3 regions of the Marinomonas sp. S3726 genome follow, and region 1 is predicted to be linked to each of the others. Evidence: riboswitches for the same ligand, from Rfam matches in the RefSeq annotation. Region 1 holds a riboswitch; each other region holds the start of a gene.
What was found. A riboswitch is a leader RNA that binds a small molecule or an ion and turns the genes downstream of it on or off. The one in region 1 is predicted to bind thiamine pyrophosphate.

Region 2: another riboswitch for thiamine pyrophosphate. It lies ahead of thiB (thiamine ABC transporter substrate binding subunit); the one in region 1 lies ahead of thiD (bifunctional hydroxymethylpyrimidine kinase/phosphomethylpyrimidine kinase).
Region 3: another riboswitch for thiamine pyrophosphate. It lies ahead of thiC (phosphomethylpyrimidine synthase ThiC); the one in region 1 lies ahead of thiD (bifunctional hydroxymethylpyrimidine kinase/phosphomethylpyrimidine kinase).

What each region holds. Positions count from the first base shown of each region.
Region 1 is NZ_JXYC01000012.1:179,180-183,429, forward strand. Features, by position in the region: gene TW85_RS11480 (triacylglycerol lipase) at 1-640, shown strand, start outside; gene TW85_RS11485 (lipase secretion chaperone) at 654-1,688, shown strand; TPP riboswitch at 1,851-1,956, shown strand; gene thiD (bifunctional hydroxymethylpyrimidine kinase/phosphomethylpyrimidine kinase) at 2,018-2,842, shown strand; gene TW85_RS11495 (ATP-binding cassette domain-containing protein) at 2,846-3,673, shown strand; gene TW85_RS11500 (ABC transporter permease) at 3,670-4,250, shown strand, end outside.
Region 2 is NZ_JXYC01000003.1:59,621-63,870, forward strand. Features, by position in the region: gene msbA (lipid A export permease/ATP-binding protein MsbA) at 1-471, shown strand, start outside; gene TW85_RS00545 (3-deoxy-D-manno-octulosonic acid transferase) at 471-1,703, shown strand; gene TW85_RS00550 (HAD family phosphatase) at 1,788-2,453, opposite strand; TPP riboswitch at 2,561-2,672, shown strand; gene thiB (thiamine ABC transporter substrate binding subunit) at 2,772-3,788, shown strand; gene thiP (thiamine/thiamine pyrophosphate ABC transporter permease) at 3,764-4,250, shown strand, end outside.
Region 3 is NZ_JXYC01000010.1:110,427-114,676, forward strand. Features, by position in the region: gene TW85_RS09345 (EAL domain-containing protein) at 1-1,913, shown strand, start outside; TPP riboswitch at 1,959-2,063, shown strand; gene thiC (phosphomethylpyrimidine synthase ThiC) at 2,211-4,193, shown strand.

The sequences.
Region 1 (4,250 bases):
TGCGACCAAAGTCAATCTGATTGGGCATAGTCATGGTGGCCCTACAGTAAGATATGTTGCTTCGGTGAGACCTGATCTAATTGCTTCAGTCACCTCTGTGGGTGGCGTTAATAAAGGCTCTGATGTTGCAGATTTTGTAAGAAATGCTGTTCCAGAAGATTCAGCAGCTGAAGCGGTATTAGCTGGATTGACGACAGCATTAGCAACTGTGATTGATTATTTATCTGCAGGTGGTTATGAGCAAGATGTTCTTTCCATGCTTACTTCTTTAACGACCGAAGGCTCATTAGCATTTAATCAAAATCATCCTCAAGGTATTCCTACAACAGCATGTGGTGAAGGTGAATATAGTGTTAATGGTGTAAATTACTACTCTTGGAGCGGCGCGAGTGCGTTTACGAATGCACTAGACCCAAGTGATTACTTTCTTGGTTTAACATCTGTGTTAATTGACGACAGTAAAAATGATGGCCTGATTGAAAGCTGTGATAGTAATCTTGGTATGGTTGTTCGAAATGATTACAGCATGAACCATCTAGATGAGGTAAACCAATTCTTTGGTATACATCACTTGTTTGCAACTGATCCTTTAACCGTCTATCGCACACATGCTAATCGTCTTAAAAATGCTGGCCTTTAATGATTGGTGAGTTATGAATATTTCCCTAACTAAGAAAGTCTGCTTAATCGTGTTTGGTGGACTTGCATTTCTTGGTTTGGCGAAGTGGACAGGTGTTGCTTATCAAGCAGCGCCTGTCTTACAGACCAATCAAGATCAAGGCTCTTTAACCAATAACCAAATTTCAAATAAATCAGTTGAATCATTCGTTTTGTCATCTTCAGAAAAAGCCGACATAAAGGCTCAACTGAATGTTGCACAAAATAATGAATACAATCGCTTCAAAGATAAATTTGAATGGATAGGCTCACAATCCTCGTTAAGGGGAACCAGTATAGCTGGCTCATATCCTATTGATGCAGAGGGGCATTTACTTCCTCATATTAGTATTAAGCATAGATTTGATTATTTTATGACGCTGCTTGGTGAATTATCGTATGAACAACTCATTGAGTTAATAAAAGAAGATATCAAGCAATCACTTGAAGAGCCTGCTCTTAGTGAGGCGCTTTCATTGCTGGAAAATTATCAGGCTTATAAATATGCATTAAAGGCATTAGATGATGAATTTTCAAACTATCAAGTTAGCCTAAATGATAAGACTGCAATCATAAATAGGCAGATTAGCTTATACCAAGAAATAGATAAATTGCGCTATGAATATTTTGAACTTGATTATCGGTTGGCATTCTTTGCACAAGATATTGCAGATGAACAAGCGTTAATCGCAAATTTACAAGGTAATGATACAAACCGTGAAGAGGATAAAACCAAACTTAGTGGCTTAATAAATACACTAGAACTAACGAGTAAGGAAACGGGAGAAAGCTTATTTGATCTACAAGTAAAAGAGTTCGGAGTGGAAGCCGCCCAAAGGCTTGCTAATGTTAGAGAGTCGCGAAATGAGCTTAATACAAGAGTTAAAGAATATTTAAAGCAAAAGGAAGGTATCTTAAATTCAGGTCTATCTACCCAAGATCAAAGTTTAGAATTAAAGTACTTAATTGAATCAAGCTTCAGTTTAAGTGAGCAAAAGCGACTTAATGCTTTGGTTGCTATGCTAGAGTAATAACAAACTTGTGTTGTTGTTAACTTATTGATTTATTGTGAAATTTATTTAAAATTAAAGATTTTAATAAATTATTAGTAGATAAACTCCTTCGACTAACTAGTTGACACCTTCAATTTGTCTAGGCAATATCACGCAAAATTTGCTTAACAGCAATACATATTTAGTTAGTCGGGGTGCTCTTTTTGAGCTGAGACTGAGGTTCGCCTCTAGACCCGTTGAACCTGACCCAGTTAATACTGGCGTAGGGAACTGGCAAGCCTCATCTCTTTTAGACAATTTCGATCTGTCTGTCTTTTTTAGGCTCCAGTTTTAATTAGGAGCCTTATATGCAAACGCGCAATCAACCTTATATTTCGTTAACTATTGCTGGATCTGATAGTGGTGGTGGAGCAGGTATTCAAGCCGATATTAAAGCCATGTCTGCAACTGGGTCATTTGCATGTTCAGTGATCACAGCATTAACAGCGCAAAATACGCAAGGTGTTAGCGCCATACATCCTGTGCCGCAATCGTTTGTTGAAGATCAGCTTGAGAGTATTTTTTCTGATATGAAAGTTGATGCCGTTAAAATTGGCATGCTGTCAGATGCAGATACAATTCTCATGATTGCTCAAATACTAAAAAAGTACCAACCAAAAGCAGTAATTTTAGATCCTGTTATGGTGGCAACAAGCGGCGATGTACTTTTAGAATCGCAAGCAATTTCAAGCCTCGTTAATCACCTCATTCCTTTGGCTGATTTAATCACGCCAAACCTGTATGAAGCGCAAGTCTTATTAGGTAGAGATCTTAACGCTTTTCCGAAATCTAATGCAGAGTTAGAAAGTACAGCCAATGCTCTTTTGTCGCTTGGCTCTCAAGGCGTTTTATTAAAAGGAGGGCATATGGACACTCAAGACAGCACAGATGTTTGGGTGACCGAAAATCAAATTGAGTACTTTTCTAAAACAAGGGTGGTCACAACTAACACTCATGGAACGGGTTGCACCTTATCTTCAGCTATAACGAGCTATCTGGCACAAGGCTTGTCTATGTCTGAATCGATTAGAAAAGCTAAGGAATATATTTCACAAGCTTTAGTCGCCGCTAAGAATTATCAATTAGGTCAAGGTAGCGGGCCTGTTGATCACTTTTTTATGCTTAAGGCGTGATAGATGTCAGCTTGTAATGTTTTAGCATCAAACCTCACTAAACAAAATGAATACCTAGTAACAGCTAGTCTCAAGTATGAGGCTAGTCAAAGCTATATCTACCAAGATATCGAGCTCAGATTACCGTTAAATCAAGTGACCTGCTTGTTAGGTCAAAGTGGCTGTGGCAAGTCTAGCTTATTAAAGCATTTAGTTGGGCTACATAAGAATGCTTGTGTGAATGATTTATTGATACAAACAAGTGTGCATTCAAGTCTTGATGTAAAAGGCTTCCAGCATGAGCTCGCTTATATGGCGCAGCAGGATCTATTGCTGCCCTGGTTATCTGTTATTGATAATGTGCTGCTTGCTTATGATCTTAAGCGACCAATCTTGAAGAAAAAAAGTCAATTCAATCAGGCGTTAAAAAGTCGAGCGCAAGAAATTTTAGAGCAAGTCGGTTTACCTGATAAAGCTGATAAGAAAGTGTTTACCTTGTCAGGCGGTATGAGGCAGAGAGTCGCTTTAGCGAGAACCTTAATTCAAGATAAATCGATAATATTAATGGATGAGCCATTTTCGTCAGTTGATGCCATAACACGCGATAAGTTACAGCAGTTAAGTAGCCACCTATTAAAAAACAAGACTGTGCTTTTAGTGACACATGACCCACTTGAAGCCTTAGTTATGGGGCATAACATTTTACACTTTTCAAATAAAACTGAAAAAGAAACGACTCTCAAAACACTAGAGCCTATGCCTTTACCTAATTCTTTACCTCCACGAAATATTGGTAATGAAGTTTCTGGTTATCATGGGCAATTGATGCAGATAATGCAGGCAAGGCAATGAATAAATTTATCAATACAAGCTTTAGCCGAGTGCTCGTAATAAGTTTCCTACTAGTTTTATTTTGGTGGTTGATAGTAGCAGTAACTCAAGTTCCTAGCTTTATTCTTCCATCACCAGAGAAAGTTTTTACAAGATTTTGGCAGTTAACAGATGTGTTATACCCACATTTTTTGGTGACTCTAATTGAGATTGTCTTTGGTGTGTTGCTGGGAGTGTCAGCCGGATTAATTTTTGCGATTTTAATGGTTTACTTTAAGCCTGTTCGTATTTGGCTTTTGCCTGTATTGCTTTTCAGTCAGGCGATTCCTGTGTTTGCCATAGCGCCTATCCTAGTTCTTTGGTTTGGTTATGGGATAGTTTCGAAAGTCATTATGGCCGCGGTCATTATCTTCTTTCCTATTCTAATGACATCATTTGATGGTTTAAGGCAATCATCAAAAGACTATCTTGAGCTTGCTCAATCAATGCAAGCTAATCGTCTAAGTATTCTTTTTAGAATTCAACTTCCTGCTGCTTTACCTGTCATGGCGTCAGGGCTTCGAATGGCGATGGTTGTTGCCCCAATTGGCGCAATCAT
Region 2 (4,250 bases), on a different contig from region 1:
GCAAGTGTTCGTGAAAATATTGCTTATGGTCACCTGGCTGATGCTTCTGATGAAGATATTATCGCCGCTGCCAAAGCGGCTAATGCTTGGGACTTTATTGAAAAATTAGAGCATGGTTTAGATACCCAGGTCGGGGAAGACGGTACACTTTTCTCTGGTGGTCAACGGCAGCGAATTGCAATTGCACGAGCTATTTTAAAAGATGCCTCCATCTTAATTTTGGATGAAGCAACCTCAGCGTTAGATTCAGAATCTGAACGAGCAATTCAGCAAGCATTAAACTCATTGATGAAAAATAGAACGACAATAGCGATTGCTCATCGATTATCAACGATAGAGAAGGCGGATATTATTGCTGTAATTGATCAAGGGCAAATTATAGAGCAGGGAAGTCATGATGAACTGTTAGCAAAAGGTGGTGCTTATGCCAAGCTTCATGGTCAGCAGTTTAATGAGGAAGAAAGCCACTAATGTTGGTGTATCGAATTTTAATGGGGTTGATTAGCCCTTTTATTCTGATGAAACTTTTTAAATTAGGGAAGGGTTACCCTGATTATTCTATTAGAAAGGTATTAGGCTTTAACAGAGAGGCTGTAAAGGCTGATGTTTGGATTCACTGTGCCTCTGTGGGTGAGGTGTTAGCGGCAAGGCCTTTAATTCAATCATGGCAAAACAGAAACCTTGATAAAAAAATACTTATTACAACTATGACGCCAACCGGTGCCGAACAAGTTACTAAAAGCTTTGGTGAATCTGTTGTTCATAGATACATTCCCGTTGACTGGTGCAGCTCGGTAAAGCGATTTTTAAAAATGGTCGATTGTCCTAAACTGCTTATTATAGAAACTGAGTTGTGGCCTAATTTGCTTTCTCAGGTGAAAAAAAAGGGAATGTCGCTCCACATTGTTAATGCGAGACTAAGTGAAAGGTCCTTTAAAAAGTATGCTAAGTTTTCAGATTTTTCACGAAAGTTGATGGCTTTGCCTGATAGTTTTTGTGCGCATGCAGACGCTGATGCAAAACGCTTTAAGGCACTAGGTGCATCGCAAGTGCTAGTAACAGGCAATATCAAGTTTGATTTAAAGGTTAATCCTCAAGTTATAAAGGATAATTGGCAGCAGTACTTTGCTAATAACGAATTTGTATGGATTGCTGCTAGTACTCATGAAGGTGAAGATGTGCCCTTGCTTGAAGAGCATCAAATTTTAAAGGCTCATCACCCAAGTGCGGTGCTTATTATTGTACCAAGACACCCTCAAAGGTTTGAGCAGGTTTTCCAGCAAGCTTGTGCTAAATTTGAAAATGTCGGGTTACGCTCTGAAACCCCAGTTGAAGAATGGCATAACCTTGATGTACTTGTGGGAGATAGCATGGGGGAGATGATGCATTACTTCCAGGCGTCCGACCTTGCTTTTGTTGGAGGTAGCCTGATTGAGAGAGGGGGGCATAACCCTATAGAGCCCGCTCTTTTGTCTAAGCCTGTTTTGGTGGGAGATCACACTTTTAACTTTAAAGACATTACTGAAAGCTTAGTCTTGTCTGGTGGTGGTTTGCGTTGCAAAAATAGTGAGTTAGTAGGAAGCCTATTACTCGCTTTTGCGAAAGATAAAGCTTTAGTTGCAGAAACGGGTACAGCAGCTTATGAGTATGCATTGAATAATCAAGGCGCGGTTGAAAGAGTGTTGGATGCAACTGACGCTTAGTCTAATCGTATTTCCCTAGTGTGCTTTTATCGCTTATGAAGAGAGGCTTTAATTTGCCTCTCTTACTGGTTTTTTTCTTATTTTCTAATCTAGTAACTCTTTAAAGTCTGATAAGCAGGTTTTTGCTGCGCTCATATCATTCTTAATATTAAATTCATGCCTAATGGCAATAACATCACAGCCTGCTTTTTGAGCTGCGCTAATTCCAGCAAATGAATCTTCAAATACCAAGGCGTCTTTTGCTTTTATATTGAGCTTTTTTAGAGCGGTCAGATACGCTTCTGGATGAGGTTTATGCTGGCTAACGTCTTCTTGGCTTATGATGAGATCAAAAAAGTGTTCAAGTTTCAGTTGAGTTAAAACTTGCTCAATCATCCAATTTGCGGCACTACTTACTACTGCAATTTTACAATTCAATTTTGCTAAATGCTCGAGGTAAGGCAAAAGGTTTTTACTAAGTCTAAGTTGCTCTTTTAAAAGGGTTTGGTAATGTAATCTGAAATGCTGATTAAACTCATTTAAATCTGGTTTTATATTCGCAGCAGCAAAGAAATGTTGCGTGACAGTTGGCCAATCTTGACCCATTACATCCTGATAAATCGTGTAATCCGTAGTGCTGTCATAGTCTTGGCAAGCTAGCGCGAGTGCTTTTCCTTTAAGTGGTTCTGAATTTACCAAAGTGCCGTCTAGGTCAAATAAATAAGCTAGGTATGTTTTGGGGATTTTGGGTGAGGGGGCTGAGTGTATCAAATCGTTTCCTTTAATTTTTATTCTGCCTTACATGGCAATGACCTTGTCTTAATTAAGAGGTCTAAACTGGCCTTAAGTTCAAAATATCGTTACAATCCGCTTCGATTTTTTATCTCATGGGGTGCACTGCTATTTTTGATGCAGGGCTGAGAAGCAAAGGCTAACCCAATGAACCTGATCCAGATTATGCTGGCGTAGGGATTGAGATCCTCTATTTATAATATTTTTTAGCGCTTAATTTTATAAGCCAAAAAATAGAGAGCCTTCAAGCCTCGCCGCTCACAATGCCAGATACGGCTTGTTTTTAGGAGCGACACAATGCGAACACTTTATATTACTTCTATAGCGCTAGCTACCCTAGCCAGTTTGTCTTTATCGGCTACAGTTGTACAGGCTGACGAAGCTAAGACGTTGAATGTTTATACCTATGATTCATTTGCATCAGACTGGGGGCCAGGCCCTAAAATTAAGGCCAATTTTGAAAAAGAATGCGCTTGTACCTTAAATTATGTCACCTTGGACTCTTCTGTTGGAATCTTATCTCGAGTGCAGCTTGAAGGGAGTTCTTCAAAAGCAGATGTGCTTTTAGGTTTAGATTTAAACCTAATGCAAGCGGCAAAAGCTAGCGGGTTAGTGTCGGAGCATAATGTGGATACTAGTAAGGTAACAACACCAGGCGGATGGAGTGATTCTTACTTTGTGCCTTTTGATCAAGGGTATTTCGCTTTTATCTACAATACCGAGACCTTGAAAGAGGTGCCTAAATCATTAAAAGAAGTGGTCGAAAATCAAGATCTATCTGTTATTTATCAAGACCCAAGAACCAGTACGCCAGGCTTAGGTTTAATGTTATGGATGAAGTCTGTTTACGGTGACGATGCTGGAAAAGCTTGGCAAACCCTAGCAAGTCATACCAAGACAGTTACCAAGGGCTGGTACGATGGCTACAGCATGTTCCTAAAAGGTGAAGCGGATCTGGTTTTAAGCTATACCACATCACCAGCCTATCATATGGTGGTAGAGAGTGAGTCTAAATATAAAGCAGTACCTGCATCTGAAGGTTTCTATCCTCAGGTTGAGGTCGCAGCTCAGTTAAAAAATGCACCGAATAAAGCCTTAGCGGATAAGTTTATGCAGTTTATTTTGACTCAAGGTTTCCAAGGTGAAGTTTCAACAGGTAACTGGATGTTTCCTGTGATTGAGCTAGGTGATGCTTTACCGAAAGCTTTTACTGGTCTTGAGCAGCCAGCTAAAGTGCTGACTTTGCCAGCCGAGCAAGTTGCCGCTAAGCGTAAGCAATGGATTAATGAGTGGCTAGATTCAGTTACTCAATGAGATTGGGTTCATTTGGAAGCAAGCTTACTATAAGTTTGCTTCCTGCTATCTTAATCATTGGTTTTTTCTGCGTTATTGGTGTTGCAAGCTTTATTGCTTTACTTGCTTTTCAAGATCTTTCAAATTGGCATCAAACTCTTTCAAGTCGCTATATCTGGCGATTACTTGAATTCTCTATTTGGCAGGCTTTATTAAGTAGTCTATTGAGTCTTGTTATTGCTATCCCTGTAACAAGTGCTCTTATGCATAGGCGTTTTATGGGGCGAGATTTTTTGCTACAACTTTTCTCTATTTCTTTAGTGGTTCCAACCATAGTTGCTATCTTAGGGATAGTTGTGGTTTATGGCCGTAGTGGCTGGATAACATCTGTAACTGACATTGAATTACCCTTGTATGGTTTGTTTGGTATCTTGCTAGCCCATGTCTTTTTTAATATGCCTTTGGCTGTACGTATTCTTATTC
Region 3 (4,250 bases), on a different contig from region 1:
TTTTTTCATGGTTAAATCATAAATTTAAGTTAAGTGTTTTTCCTTCTTTCAGTCCAATTCAAAATGAACCTAGATCTTTAATTAAGCTCTTACTTTCCATGTTAGTGTTAATGGCAAGTTTGATTGTATTTTATATATACAGGTCAAGACGTTATGAATACAAGATTGAAAGTCTTTTAAAAGATAGAGGGCAAAGTTTAAAAGAGGTCCGTACTGAATATTCGAATTTATTTATGTTGTCAGTGGACGGTATTTATCGAGCAAATTTGAATGGTAACCTACTTAAAGCAAATCCTGCCTATGCTATGGCTTTTGGTTATGACAATGAAGATGAACTTTGTATTAAGGTAAAAAATATTGGTCAACAATTGTATCTAAACCCCAAGCAGTATTTGCATTTTATTAATCTGCTTAAGAAAGAGCAAAGGGTGATAGGTTTCGAATGGCAAAGTCAGGACCAAGCGGGTAGGCCTATTTGGTTGCTTGAGAATGCTTATTTAACTCAACATGAAAACGGTGAAGTCTACTATGAAGGCTTCATTTCAAATGTGACCGAAAAGAAAAAAGCGGAAGAAGCTTTAAAACAGCAAGCGCAAATGGACTCCTTAACTGGCTTGTTAAATCGAGCAACATTTGTGGCTCAGATGTCATCTTTTATTGATCAGCATGGAGCTGATCAAAGTGCAATTTTCTTTATTGATCTAGATAAGTTCAAAGCAGTTAACGATCAATATGGTCATCATGTTGGAGACGAGTTATTAGTTGAGTTCTCCCGTCGTTTAAAGGCTTGTTTTAGTATTGATGAAATGATAACTCGATTAGGTGGTGATGAGTTTGCTGTCTTTTTAAAGAGTGTTGAGGGGTTGCCTCAGTTACATGAGTTGGCTGATAAAGTGGTAGCTGGTATGCGTAAGCCTTTTGCGTTTAGCAATGGGTTCAACTTTAAAATATCTGCCAGCATTGGCATCAGTATGTTGGACGCAAGTGTAAAAAGTGCCAGTGAAGGGTTAAAGCAAGCTGATATGGCCATGTATGAAGTAAAGCGCAATGGACGTGCCGACTTTATTGTCTTTAATCAAGGGCTGAATGAGTTTGAAAGACGCCGAAGTTTATTAGAAAAGAGTCTTTTTAACGCGTTAAAGCATAATGAAATTTATATTAATTATCAGCCGATAGTATGTTTTGAAACAGGTGAAATTAAGGGAATGGAAGCTTTAATGCGCTGGCGAAATGACACCTTAGGAGAGGTCTCACCAGCCGAGTTTATTGCTATTGCTGAGCAAGTGAATTTAATAAATCCCTTTTCAAACTGGTTAATTCACCATGTATGTCATGATTTAAAAGATTTAATTAGTGCCAGTGGAAAGCCTAACCTCTTTGTTAGTATTAATATTTCGCCTAAGCAACTGCTCTCTGACCAGGTATGTGACAACTTGCTTATGTCGATGGAGGTGAATCAGTTAACACCTAAAAATATTAAAGTAGAAATTACTGAAACAGCGATTTATGACCAAGAAGAAAGTGTACTGCGACAGCTCAGACGTATTCGTAGTTATGGTGTTGGTATTTATATCGATGACTTCGGAACAGGATATAGCTCTCTTGAAAGACTAACTCAGTATCCTTTCGATGGACTTAAAATTGATAGGTCGTTTGTTAAGAATTTAATCCCTGGTAATAGTCAGGATGTCATTCTCAAAGCATCGGTGAAAATGGCAGAAATGTTAAACCTTGTTGTCGTCGTTGAGGGGATAGAAAGTCATTTTCAGTATGATTTTTTTAAAGTTTTAAAATGCGAATATGCCCAAGGTTTTCTTCTTTATAAGCCTTTATCTCTGGTTGAATTGAAACAAGAAATATTACAAAAAAACTATTTTAGTAGCGACCTGCTTACTGATGAAACAATCAGCTAATGATTCAACAAGGCTTTACTTTTTCTTTAATCTCCTTATAGTTGCTCCCACTTGTCGGAGTGCCATTTGGCTGAGATCGTGTTTATGCACGGGATCCGCAGAACCTGAACAGGGCTAAATACCTGCGTAGGGAACAAGAAAATCTTCATTCTTTCTTATCTGCATCGAATGCTTTTCCATTCTTAAATTATGGCTAATTGTCATAGTAGAGTGGTGTTAGCAAAAATCAGAGATATGATTTTTGTAGAAGCAAACGCACGACTGACAAGCACTTCTTTCATTTTAAAAGGATTGCTTATGTCTTCTAATGAGTTAAAAAATACTAAATCAAACTCAGCTGTACCTGAAACACTGAGTAAACGCGAAGAAGCTAGGTTAAAGGCTAAAGCCTTTATTGACTCTTTGCAGGCGAACCCTTTTCCAGCCTCAGAACGTGTTTTCATTCAAGGAAGAGACCCTTCTATACAAGTACCTATGCGTAAAATTAATGTTTCGGATACGCCTATAGGCAAAGATCCTGCTAATTTTACCTATGAGAAAAATGAATCTGTTTATGTCTATGAATGTTCAGGACCTTATTCTGAACCAAGTAGGCACATTGATGTTTATAAAGGTATAGCGTCCACCCGAGGCAAATGGATAGCAGCACGTAATGACATTGAAGAGCTTGAGGGGGTATCTTCAGAATTTGCTCAGCAAAGGCTCAGTGATGAAAAGTTAGATAACCTTAGGTTTGAAAACTTACCAAAAGTAGTAAAAGCTAAGCAGGGCGCGGTGGTAACTCAACTACATTACGCACGCAAAGGTATTATTACGCCTGAAATGGAATTCATTGCGATTCGTGAGAATCAAAATATGCAGGCAGTACAAAGTGAGCTTTTGTTGAAGCAGCATCCAGGACATAGTTTTGGCGCTAATATCCAAACTCAAATTACTCCTGAGTTTGTGCGTCAAGAAGTTGCAGCAGGTAGAGCTATCATACCCGCTAATATTAACCACCCTGAATCCGAACCAATGATAATAGGTCGTAACTTTTTAGTGAAGGTTAATGCAAATATTGGTAATTCGGCTTTAACCTCATCTATCGAAGAAGAAGTTGAGAAGCTTGTTTGGTCAACGCGTTGGGGGGCAGATACCTTGATGGATCTGTCGACAGGTAAAAATATTCATGAAACCCGTGAGTGGATTTTGAGAAACTCACCGATTCCAATTGGTACAGTACCGATTTATCAAGCACTGGAAAAAGTGAAAGGCATTGCCGAAGATCTAAACTGGGACGTCTTCAGAGACACATTGATTGAGCAAGCGGAGCAAGGGGTAGATTACTTCACAATTCATGCAGGGGTTCTATTGCGTTATGTTCCTATGACAGCCAAACGACTGACAGGAATAGTTTCTCGTGGTGGTTCAATTATGGCGAAATGGTGTTTAGCACATCATGAAGAAAGTTTCTTGTACCAACGTTTTCGTGAGATTTGTGAAATCTGTCAGGCTTATGATGTCTCTCTATCTCTTGGTGACGGCTTGCGACCTGGTTCTATCATGGATGCTAATGATGAAGCTCAAATGTCTGAGCTTAAAACCCTAGGTGAATTAACTAAGGTGGCCTGGGAGTATGATGTCCAAGTTATGATTGAGGGCCCAGGACACGTGCCTATGCAAATGATTAAGCATAATATGACAGAGCAACTTGAGCATTGTCATGAAGCACCTTTTTATACATTAGGGCCGCTAACTCAAGATATTGCACCTGGCTATGATCATTTTACATCCGGTATAGGAGCCGCTCAAATAGGCTGGTATGGCTGCGCAATGCTCTGTTATGTAACGCCTAAAGAGCATTTAGGCTTACCAAATAAAGAGGATGTAAAGCAGGGCTTAATTACCTATAAAATTGCAGCTCATGCGGCAGACCTTGCTAAAGGGCATCCCGGGGCGCAAATTCGTGATAATGCATTATCTAAAGCGCGTTTTGAATTTCGTTGGCAGGATCAATTTAACTTGGCATTAGACCCTGAAACAGCGAGAGCTTACCATGATGAAACTCTGCCACAAGCATCAGGCAAAGTTGCTCATTTCTGCTCTATGTGTGGACCAAAATTCTGCTCCATGAAAATTACCCAAGAAGTAAGGGATTATGCTGCGGATCTTGAGCGAAGCTCTAAGATAGAAGTGCATAATGTCCAAGCAGATGAGGTGCGTAAAGGAATGGATGATATGTCAGCTCAGTTTAAAGATTTGGGAAGTGAGGTGTATTTGTTACAAGAAGAGATCAACTAGGCTTCTATAAAAGCACTTTTTGAATTAATCTAGAGCCCTCTATATTAGCAAGTTCTT